Regions from separate parts of the Vibrio cortegadensis genome, predicted to be linked through region 1. Evidence: predicted binding sites of a transcription regulator. Region 1 holds the regulator's gene; the other holds the start of a gene.

Evidence for each region. Region 1 encodes CRP, which controls carbon source genes, mostly activating them, when cyclic AMP is high. Its sites were predicted from a motif close to TGTGANNNNNNTCACA; they were not measured.
Region 2: a site for CRP is predicted at 4,949-4,964, ahead of mlc (sugar metabolism global transcriptional regulator Mlc). Genes of this name have one in related genera too.

Annotation. Positions count from the first base shown of each region.
Region 1 is NZ_AP025472.1:288,606-294,771, forward strand. It holds gene astD (succinylglutamate-semialdehyde dehydrogenase) at 1-555, shown strand, start outside; gene OCV39_RS01270 (DUF1338 domain-containing protein) at 686-1,477, shown strand; gene crp (cAMP-activated global transcriptional regulator CRP) at 1,578-2,210, opposite strand; gene OCV39_RS01280 (phosphoribulokinase) at 2,457-3,326, opposite strand; gene OCV39_RS01285 (YheU family protein) at 3,414-3,626, opposite strand; gene OCV39_RS01290 (hydrolase) at 3,767-4,744, opposite strand; gene OCV39_RS01295 (aminotransferase-like domain-containing protein) at 4,741-6,129, opposite strand.
Region 2 is NZ_AP025472.1:995,020-1,001,185, reverse strand. It holds gene cmk ((d)CMP kinase) at 1-293, opposite strand, end outside; gene sohB (protease SohB) at 558-1,619, opposite strand; gene OCV39_RS04605 (YciK family oxidoreductase) at 1,760-2,500, shown strand; gene OCV39_RS04600 (chemotaxis protein CheV) at 2,575-3,516, opposite strand; gene mlc (sugar metabolism global transcriptional regulator Mlc) at 3,657-4,874, opposite strand; gene pyk (pyruvate kinase) at 5,181-6,166, shown strand, end outside.

The DNA of each region.
Region 1 (6,166 bases):
GCGACTCAAAAGATTCGAGTTGATCAACCGTTTGCTGAGCCAGCTCCGTTTATGGGCCCACAAATTTCAGAAGCGGCAGCGAAGTTTATTTTGGATGCTCAAGCGAACCTGCAATCGTTAGGTGGTGAAAGCCTAGTACTTGCGAAAGGCTTAGAGGCGGCGTTTGTGACTCCGGGTATTATCGATGTCACACAAATCGTCGAACTGCCGGATGAAGAGTATTTTGGCCCGTTACTACAGGTTATTCGTTACGAAAGCCTTGATGCGGCGGTTGAAATGGCAAACGATACTCGATTTGGCTTGTCTGCTGGACTGGTGTCAACTGACGATGGTGAATGGGATTACTTTGTGGATCACATTCGCGCGGGCATCGTGAACCGTAACCGCCAATTGACCGGAGCGAGTGGTGATGCGCCATTTGGTGGCCCTGGCGCTTCTGGTAATTTACGACCAAGTGCTTACTACGCTGCTGACTATTGTGCTTATCCAATGGCATCAATGGAAGGTGAAGAGACATTACTCCCTGCTACCTTTAGCCCTGGTCTAGAGCTTTAGGGCTACGGTAGGCGGAAACCTCAATTCAGTACTAAATGGTTATCGAATGCAGAGTGATACAGCATGAGATAACCTTTTTTCTACAGCAAACTCGGTCTACAGACCCTAATAAATACAACAAGGAGGCGTCATGACGCCAGATGTTTTATTTGAATCCCTATGGAAAGATTATATTCAACGCCTTTGCCCTTCTGCGGATAAGGTTCATCAATTGCTTCGCGAAGATGCTGAGCTGATTAATGATCACATCGCACTTCGAACGTTTAATGTTGCTCCTCTTGGGATTGAAACCTTAGCGAAGCCTTTTTTAGCATTAGGGTATAAAGAGTGTGGTGATTATCTATTTGAAAGCAAAAAGTTGGTTGCCAAGCATTATGAACATGATGATCCAAACCAGCCCAAAGTCTTTATTAGTGAGCTGAAAGTGGAAGAGTGCTCTGAAGCGTTACAAGCCATCGTCGCTAAACTGGTGGAACAAGTGGATGCTCAACAATTGAAGACTCAGGACTTTTTATACAGCGGCCGTCAATGGGAACTGAGCTTTGAAGATTACCAAACTCTAGCAAAAGAGAGTGAATACGCCTCTTGGTTAGCTGCTCATGGTTATGGTGCTAATCACTTTACAGTCAGTGTGAATCAATTAAATGACTTTAGTGAAGTTCAAGAGGTGAATGATCATCTCAGTAGCGTTGGGTTTGTTATCAATGGTTCTGGGGGGGAGGTTAAAGGCTCACCAGAAGTGCTATTGGAGCAATCATCGACCATGGCCGATCGCGTATTGGTCCAATTTACTGAGAGTGAACAAGTTGTCCCTGGCGGGTTTTACGAGTTTGCGAAACGTTACCCAATGAATGATGGTCAGTTGTACACGGGTTTTGTTGCTGCGTCAGCCGATAAGATCTTTGAGAGTACAAACGGCTAGATCATTAATACGAGCGCATGGCGTAACAATTAGCTAATAAAAAACCACCAATAGCGATATTGGTGGTTTTTAAATTTTATAGTGTTTTCAGTAACGCGAACTAGCGAGTACCGTAAACTACAATTGTCTTACCGTGAGCTGAAATCAAGTTCTGCTCTTCTAGCATCTTCAAGATACGACCAACCGTTTCACGAGAACAGCCAACGATTTGACCGATTTCTTGGCGAGTGATCTTAATTTGCATGCCATCAGGGTGAGTCATTGCATCAGGTTGTTTCGCTAGGTTTAGTAGCGTTTGTGCAATTCGGCCCGTTACATCTAGGAATGCTAAGTCACCTACTTTTTGGCTAGTAACTTGTAGACGGTTTGCCATTTGCGCTGAAAGACGCATTAGGATGTCTGGGTTTACTTGGATAAGTTGGCGGAATTTCTTGAAAGAAATCTCAGCAACTTCACAAGGAGATTTTGCTCGAACCCATGCTGTACGCTCTTGGTCTTCTTCAAAAAGACCTAGCTCACCAATGAAGTCACCTTGGTTAAGGTAAGACAAGATCATCTCTTTGCCTTCTTCATCTTTAATTAGTACCGCAACTGAACCTTTCACAATGTAATACAAAGTTTCGGCTTTTTCACCTGCGTGAATCAGCGTACTTTTTGATGGGTACTTATGAATATGACAGTGTGAAAGAAACCACTCTAATGTTGGGTCGGTTTGAGGTTTACCTAGAACCATAATATCTCACTTCCTCTGCAGGGTACGCTTGCTGCTTTCCATAATTAGCAAAGCCTAGTAGTAGGCAGTTCCGTTAGGATAAGAGCACTCTTGTTAGTGCTACAAGCTATCTTGTGTTTCGGTTAGGAATAGTATCCTTTTTCCTAATCCATTTCTTGATTTTAATCGTGTCATTGCCACGATCTTCTACGCAAAACTGTGCACATGATCACGGTATGAAAAGTAACCGAGATTTAAGCGTGATGACTAACCAATTTTTCCTGTTTCAATCAGCTGTTGCAGGATTGGTCTCACGATGAGTTCCATGGCAAAACTCATTTTCCCTCCCGGCACAACCAGGGTGTTATGGCGTGACATGAAGGAGCCATCAATCATGGCTAATAGGTACGGAAAATCAACATTTTTAATCCCACGTAGACGAATGACAACAAAGCTTTCATCTAAACTTGGGATGCCTTTTGCATTCAATGGGTTTGATGTATCAACGGTTGGCACTCGCTGAAAGTTGATATGAGTGCGAGAGAATTGAGGGGTAATATAATTCAAATAGTCATCCATTGAACGAACGATCGAATCCATTACCGCTTCTCTGGAGTGGCCACGATCTCGTGTATCGCGAACAAATTTCTGAATCCACTCTAGGTTGACTATTGGCACCATGCCAATCAATAAATCGACATGCTGTGAAACGTTGATGTCGCCATCTACGACCCCACCGTGCAATCCTTCATAGAACAACACATCAGAGTCAGATGAAATGTCCTGCCATGGGGTAAAAGTGCCGGGCATTTGGTTGTAGGGTACCGCTTCATCGAATGTATGAAGGTAACGCCTTACTTGGCCAACACCCTCATTGCCATACTCTCTGAAAAACTCAGCCAAAGCAGGAAAGTCATTCGCTTGAGGGCCGAAATAACTGATGTGTTTACCCTGTTCTCGGGCTTTGCGTATTTCCACATCCATCTCAGGGCGTGTAAAACGGTGGAAACTATCTCCTTCAACCCATGCCGCTTTGACATCCATCATATTGAACATCTTGCGGAAGGCTTCAGAAGTTGTTGTAGTACCAGCACCGGAAGAGCCAGTCACTGCGATTATTGGGTGTTTTGCGGACATGACAAACCTTGTCTTGAAGTAACGTACTTGTTAGCAATCGGTAACACTATAACACGTAAATGTGATCTGTCATGGTCTGCTATGCGGTTAAACTCGATTTCGAATCTGAATATCAACGGTTTCATGTAGCTCAGAAAATACGACGTTTGCCTCTCCGGACTTAAGTTGGATAATGACCTGATCCACTTTATCTTGCAGTGAAAACTCAAACTCGCCGTAATCGGTGCCTTCTCTAAGAACAAACTCTTTGATTAAGTTTTGTAACGTTTCAGGTTCGATCTCTTGCCACGGGATGATCATACATACCTCTGAATTTTTGGTTGGGAGTGGAATGCTAGGATATGAAGCGAGAGGCTTTATACCCAAGTTGATCCCAAAAACCAATACCGTATTTACATTTCACTCATTTATCTGGGATCGGGTGGATCCTAGCGTTTACATTATGATTGGTTCAGAAAGCTTTCGTAATACGCAGGAATGGCCTCTTCTAGCCAGAAAGTTGGTTTGAGCGCATGGCCAGTTAAAAAGCCGACATGACCACCTCGTTCAAATAATCGGTAGTCAATATTCTCAGGCAAAACAAAACGAGGGATCACCGCATCGGTCATAAATGGATCATCTTTGGCATGAATAAACTGAGTTGGAATGGTGATCTGTTTGATCTTATGGATCCCTGAACACTGCTGGTAATAGTCTTCGGCGTTTTTAAATCCATGAAGAGGTGCGGTGATCAAGTCATCGAAGTCGTACAAGCGAGAGACTTGTTTAATGCAATTGTCGGTTACCCCGAGCTCTTCACTCAGTAAATGCTGCTTTTTGAGTGCATTGTGCTTGAGTGAATTGAGTAGGTAGTTTCGATAAACCTTGGAAAAGCCTTGCTCAATACGCGAAGAGCAGGCAGCGAGATCAAGAGGAGCAGAAACGATGGTTGCGGCATCAAGAATAGGGTCATCTCTATAAGACGCCAAATAGTTGGTTAACATGTTTCCGCCCAATGAGATCCCAATGGCCACTTTGGGTTGGTTGGGAAATTGCTGCTGAATATAGTTTAAGAAAAGACGCGCATCTTCTGTTTCGCCAGAGTGATAGGCTCTTGCCAGTCGATTTGGTTTTCCACTGCATCCACGGAAATGCATCATGACTGAAATCCAGCCATCTTGAGCAAAAGCATTCATTAACCCGTTGGCGTATGGGCTATTGAAGCAACCTTCTAGTCCATGAAAAAGAATGAATACCGGTTTCGTTTTGGCTTGCTTAGTCGTCCAGTCTTCACTCCATGCAAGATCAAGAAAATCCCCATCAGGCGTATCAAGAGTTTGCCAAAGAGGATCAAATAGTGCTTTTTTTCGAATAAAGCGCGGCATCAATGTCTGCAGGTGAGGATTACTTAGCCCTTTAGCTGCTGTGAATATAGTCATAAATCAAACTCATTCATTGGGTTGGAGTGGAGTAGTGTTTGAAGCGCAATGAGCCCTTTCTTTAGTTGAGCTTGGTTGATTGGCGAGCTAAGTGCAAGCCTTACCGCAGGGGAAATACTGCCTGCTGGTGGGGAAAATAGTTCTCCAGATTTCACCACAACCCCCATTTCAGCGGCTTGAGCGACGAAATCACTCAATCGCCAGTGCTCTGGGAGTGGTAACCATAAATGGAAGCAATCTCGCTTATACACTGGCTGAAAAGGGGAGAGATATTCGAGGGCTATCGCTAGCCGTTGCTCCATTTCCTGACGAATAATATCAAGCGTTTTATCTGCATCCCCATTGGCGGTCATTTCACACGCTAAAGCGGTCAATAGAGGGCTCACCATCCAACTGTGATTTTGCAAGGTTGAAACCAAAGGTTGGTAGAGTTTCTTCGGGGCGTGTAAGTAGCCCACTCGCAATCCGGGGGCTAAGCATTTAGAAAAAGCGCCAATGTGAATCACCTGCTCAGGATCGAGATTCACCATTGGAGGGTAAACCTCAGCGGCAAGCAATCCGTTTACATCATCTTCAATGATCAATAGATCATACCGCTTACAGACTTCGAGTATGTCGAGTCGCCTCTGTTGAGACATGATGGCCGTCGTCGGGTTTTGAAAAGTTGGGGTAAGGTAGATAAAGCGTGCTTGATATTGTCGGCAAGCCGCTTCTAATTCCGCAGGTGTAATCCCTTGTTCATCCATTTCGACCCCTTTGACCGATAGCTGTTTTTGCCTCGCTAAACTGAGGAGGCCGGGATAAGTACTTTTTTCTACCAGTAAGGTGTCCCCTGCGCGCGTGAAAGCATCAATCACAATTTGAACAGCATGTTGAGCGCCTGAGCTAAATAGTAGCTGCTGTGGGGATAAGTGAACGCCTTTGCTATCGAGCCAGTGGCAAATCTGCTGCTTATGAGACTCTAATCCATGAGGTTTTTGGTACAGCATCAGTTGCTCAATCAGTTGGGGGGATTGCGAGAGGGTCGCCATTGCCTGATTAAGCATATTACTCCGCTCAATATTTGGCGGAATGTTATAGCCAAAATTGCACTCATCTGGATCTTCGGTGCTCTCTTCAAAACTCCAACTGCTCTTGTTTTTATCGGCAATAAAAGTTCCAGATCCTACTCTTGCTTCAACAAGCCCACGTCGTTCTGCTTCTGCATACGCACGAGTGATAGTGCCAACAGTCACTTGTAATTGGTCTGCAAGCTTGCGTTGAGTCGGTAACTTTTGATTGGCTTTGAGATCCCCATGATCAATTTGCTTAGAAAGCTGATCAGCGATCTGTTTGTACATCGGTGTTGTACTTTGCTTAGACAGCGTCATTTCTTGAATTGTCATGGTGACAATAAACCTTTTGCTAATAATAAAACGCATT
Region 2 (6,166 bases), 710 kb from region 1:
ATACCTGTTTCTTCTTTACGAAGCTCACCAGAAACGTCTTCACCTTCAAGGATAACTTTAACTAAATCACCTTCAGCAATAAATTGCACGTCAAGGTGAGTCGCAAGAGGAACTAATGCATCCTCAGACTCTGTATCAACGCCATGATGAATTGCAGCAAGAGCAAGGACTCGGTATATCGCGCCCGAATCAAGTAAATGAAAGCCTAGTTTATCTGCTAGCAACATACAAAGTGTGCCTTTACCTGCACCACTTGGTCCATCAACGGTAATAACCGGTGTATTTGAGGACATGTTTTACTCCACGTCTATTGTAGAAATTTTAATTGGTAGCCTCGATATTCATCATGGCTTTTATAGGCGACGTATTATAGTTTGAATCTAAACAATGAGCGAGACTCAAACAGAAAAATTTCGATCTTATTTAATACTTCACGCCACCAGCCTTAAGAATCTTTATGGATTGAATACCATCGCGCCTACTCTCGCCCTCCGGCACATAAAAAACGCCCACTCCAAGAATCAGAGTGAGCGTTGTCTAGATAAACTTAAATTCGTCTATACGATTGGACGTTGTCCACGGCTGATCCATTTCATCAAAACATGGTCAGCAGCTTCACCAGCAACACCGGCTAGTTTGGCTGATAGTTTTTTCTTTTGCACATAATGGATAGCAAGTACTGTTTTATCTTTACATGCGCTAACCACTAGATCATCAGACGTACTAATTTCATCCACTAAACCTAGAGCTTTTGCTTGTGTACCAAACCAGTGTTCGCCAGTCGCCACTTTTTCTAGATCAAGATCAGGGCGGTGGTCACGTATGAAATCTTTAAATAAGCCGTGAGTCTCTTCTAACTCTTCTTTGAATTTGTCACGTGCTTTATCACTGTTTTCACCAAACATAGTCAGTGTTCGTTTGTATTCACCAGCAGTAAGCTGTTCAAATTCAATATCGTGCTTTTTAAGCAATTTATTGAAATTAGGTAGCTGTGCAATAACGCCAATCGAACCGACAATCGCAAAAGGGGCAGAAACAATCTTATCAGCGATACACGCCATCATGTACCCACCACTTGCCGCCACTTTATCAACAGAAATCGTCAATGGTAATTTTGCCGCTTTTAAACGATCGAGTTGTGAAGAAGCTAAGCCGTATCCATGCACCATTCCTCCACCAGACTCTAGTCTCAGTAGTACTTCATCACCATCCCGAGCCACAGCGAGAATTGCGGTCACTTCTTCACGTAAAGAGGTCACTTCTTTTGCATCTATGCTGCCATTGAAGTCCAATACAAACAGGTGAGGTTCGCGCTTAGTATCAAGTTGCCCATCTTTCACGGCTTTTTTAATATCTTTATCACGAGACTTTGTTTTCTCTTTTTCTACTTTCTTCTCTGCTTTGTCTCTAGCTTTGATAAATGCCTCATCATGTAAATGATGTTCTAGCTGCTCAACAGTATCTTTATGTTGCTCAGTAAGATTAGTGATCTCTAGTTCACCTTTAGCGGTTCCTGATTTTCCACTCACTGATTTCGCAATGACTAGAATAGCAATTATCGCTATTACTACGGTCGCAATCTTGGCCAAAAACAGGCCATAGTCCAACAAAAATTCCAATGTCATATCCCCTAATGTGTGAATTAGTGTATTGTAACCATCTTGTCACGATTACCAAGAACTTATACCAAATCAATTGATATTCTGTTCGTTTATACGTCAGCAACTATTTGGTGCATTTACTAAAAAGGATGAGCATAGTGGAATATTCAGTCTCACAAGATGCCTTAAAAGATAAAGTCATACTCGTTACAGGTGCGGGGGCTGGAATTGGCCGTCAAGCCGCTTTAAGTTTTGCTGAACATGGTGCAACCGTAATTTTATTGGGTCGAAATGTTAAAAACCTTGAATTTATCTACGATGAGATAGAAAAGGCAGGCTACGCTCAACCGGCCATCATTCCGCTAGATTTGAAAGGCGCGACTAAACAAAATTATCTCGATATGGCCGACACCATTGAAAGCCAATTTGGACGTTTAGATGGGTTATTGCATAACGCAGGCGTACTAGGGACATTAAGTCCATTTGATCAAATCGAAGAAGATACTTTTGATGATGTTATGCAGATCAATGTCAAAGCTGAGTTTTTAATGACTCAAGCTCTACTTCCTGTATTGAAAAAAGCGGAAGCAGCACGCGTTCTTTTCACCTCTTCAACGGTTGGACACTCAGGGCGTACTTTTTGGGGTAGCTATGCGATTTCAAAATTTGCAACAGAGGGGATGATGCAGATCCTTGCTGATGAACTAAGTGCGACAACTATTCGTGTCAATGCGATTAACCCAGGAGCAACGCAAACTCGTATGCGTGCGAAAGCTTACCCTGGCGAAGATGCTAATCAGCTAAAAACACCACTGGACATTATGCCTCATTACTTGCGACTAATGGATCCGGCAGAGACATCGATTAACGGCCAGTGCATCGACGCTCAGCCTAAATAGTCCGTAGTCCGTCATTTTTATCTATCAAATATAATAAAGGGAGCAATTAATGCTCCCTTTATTATAGATAAAATTTACACACTCATCCGCAATCGTTCTTGCGCAACCTCTACTAACAAATCTGGTTGGAACTTAGAAATAAAGCGGTTACAGCCGACCTTTTCGACCATCGCATCATTGAAGCTACCACTTAATGATGTATTCAGCGCGATGTACAGGTCTTTCATGCGAGGATCGGTTCGTACCTCATGAGTTAACTTATAACCATCCATCTCAGGCATTTCGGCATCGGTAAACATCATTAACAACTCTTTAGTGACGTCTTTCCCTTCATCACACCATCGCTTCAGCAGTGTTAACGCTTCAAGGCCATCGCAGCATTCGATAATATTAAAACCAAGAGGAGCAAGTGTCCCCTTGATTTGGTTACGAGCGGTCGATGAATCATCCACGATAAGAACGTTTTGCCCAACCATTAATGGTGCTAATTCATCATCTAACACCCCATCAGATATCGAGACATCGTAATCAATGATTTCAGCTAATACCTTCTCAACATCAATAATTTCAACAATTTTCGTCTGTTCTTCTTCTGATATATGGGTAATCGCGGTGAGGTAATTAGAGCGGCCTGTTGTTTTCGGTGGAGGCTGAATTTCTGTCCAAGCCGTGTTGACAATATTGCGAACTTCACCGACTAAGAACCCCTGAACCGATCGATTGTATTCCGTAATGATCAAATTCTGCTCATGCGGTTTTCCGTGGATCGGTGGGAAACCAATCGCACCCCTTAAATCGATAACAGGTACAGATTCACCTCGCAGTGATGCAACCCCGGTAATATTGTGGTGAGCGCCGGGCAGTTTGGTCAACGGAGGCACTTTTAGAACCTCTTTAACTTTAAATACATTGATAGCAAATAACTGCCTACTATTAAGACAAAATAGTAAAAGTTCTAAGCGATTCTCACCAACCAAATTTGTTCTTTGGTCAACTGAATTCAAAACTCCGGACATATAACTTCCCAGTAATTACTTATGTTACATCGTGTTTAGTTACCATAGCTTATTTAAGAATGCTTAGGCAAAGCCACGTAGCCAAAGTGCTACGTAGCTGACAAGTTCAACATTAACTTGATGACAATGTAAGCGAAGGGTTATCCCTCTACGACTTTCATTAATAATAAACCATCGTAAAGAGCCTGCTTAATTAATGCAGCACCTGGCATGGTTGCTTGCTTGTAAAAACGAGATTCGACTAACTCTAAATCTTGGTGGTAAACAGGCAAACTTTGTTCTTCAATACAGGTCTGTATTGCTGGGTATAGTACACTCTTTGCCTGATTTATCACTCCCCCTATCAATATTTTTTCGGGGTTGAACAAATTGATAACTATCGCAATGGCAGAACCAAGGTATTTTCCAAGTTTCTCAATAACATCAACCGCTAACGGGTCGCCATCCGCCGCTGCAGAACAGATGCATTCAATCGTCATCTGCTCACGCTGAGATAATATGGACTCTTCCCCATTCGCGATTCGGAATGCGACTTCTTCACGTATTGCTTTAGAACTCGCCACCGTTTCTAAACAGCCGCGATTTCCGCAATGACAACGCTTACCATTAGGATCAATTTGAATATGCCCCAACTCACCAATGTTGCCATGTCTACCTTCAAGTACACGACCGTCTAAAATGATCCCTGCGCCTAAACCGTGGTGAATAGAAATCAAAACTGAATTATCGTTTTCTTGAGAGTGACCAAACAGCTTTTCAGCCAGCGCCCAAGCCCTTGTATCGTTAGCTACAAAAACAGGTAACCCTGTGGCTTTGTATATTTCAGGCCCTAACGCAAGGTTCTCCACGTTATAGTGTGGCATCTGCAACACAATCCCTTGCTCAGCGTTTACCAAACCAGGCAGAGTGATTGCGATACTCGTAACACGATCCAGTTGTTCTGAATAGGTTTGGAAGAATTCATCAATTTCATGCAACAGCCTTGCAAGTACGTCGTCTTGATCAATCTCATGAATATCGATTTTGGTATCAATGAGGACATCACCACCTAACTCATGTAGTGCAATCGTCAGATAACCCCGTCCTAGACGCATCGATAAAAACTGCCAGCCTTCATTATTTGTTTGTAAGCCAACGGCAGGACGGCCTCTTGAAATCGCTTCTTGAACCGTTGTTTCATGGATCAGGTGAGCTTCAATCAACTCACGAGTGATCTTAGTTATACTCGCAGGTGCCAATGCGCTTTGCTTTGACAAATCGATACGAGAAATGGGACCTTTAAGGTCTATTAATTTATATACACGACCAGCATTGACCTGTTTGATATGATCAATATGGCCCGGTTGAGCCATGTACATTTTGTGCTCCAAAAATAACAACCTGCCAATTTTTTTACTTTGCGAAGTAATTGTGAAGTCATTTGGTATATTGTCGTGACAGCCATCACGGATATACATGAATCTTTGGGTTTTCAATCAAATATTGAACGGTTATTTACCCTACAAAACATGAACACCTCACTTTTTTTTCACTAAGAAAAAACCCAGTTCACACTTCTAAAGTCGCACTAAATGTAATCAATTATTTTTTAAATCATAATTATTTAAATTGCTTATACTTAACGATGTTGCTCAAACTCGTCGCGTTACCATTAGGAGAAAATAATGACTTCTAAACCAAGAAGAACAAAAATAGTCACCACTCTTGGCCCTTCTACCGATAAAGACAATAACCTCGAAGAAATCATCAAAGCAGGTGCCAACATGGTGAGAATGAACTTCTCTCACGGCACAGCTCAAGATCACATTGACCGAGCAAATAAAGTTCGTGCCATTGCTGCAAAACTCGGAACTCACATTGCTATTCTCGGCGATTTACAAGGTCCAAAAATTCGTGTTTCTACGTTTAAAGATGGAAAAATCGCCCTAGAGATCGGGGACAAATTCACACTAGATAGCGATTTAGGACTAGGCGAAGGCAACCAAAATGCCGTTGGCCTAGACTACAAAGAACTGCCCAATGATGTCGACACTGGCGATATACTGCTGCTGGATGATGGCCGAGTTCAACTAAAAGTAACAGCCGTTGAAGGCAATAAAGTGCATACCGTGGTTACGATTGGTGGACCTCTATCAAACAACAAAGGGATTAATAAAAAAGGAGGAGGCCTGTCAGCAGAAGCGTTAACGGAAAAAGATAAGCGAGATATCATTACCGCAGCTGAAATCAAAGTCGATTACCTCGCTATCTCATTTCCTCGTAATGGCGAAGATATGAATTATGCTCGTCGATTGGCACGGGATGCCGGTTTAGAAGCTCACCTAGTCGCAAAAGTAGAACGTGCCGAAACCGTCGCAAGCCAAGAGAGCATTGATGACATCATTATGGCTTCAGATGTTGTTATGGTCGCAAGGGGGGATTTAGGGGTTGAAATTGGCGATCCGGAACTCGTAGGGGTACAAAAACAACTCATACAGCGAGCAAGAAGCTTAAATCGCACGGTAATTACGGCCACCCAAATGATGGAATCGATGATCAGCGCTCCTATGCCGACTCGTGCAGAAGTTATGGATGTGGCTAATGCGGTTTTAGATGGTACAGATGCCGTTATGCTTTCTGGTGAAACCGCGGCAGGGCTATATCCGGTAGA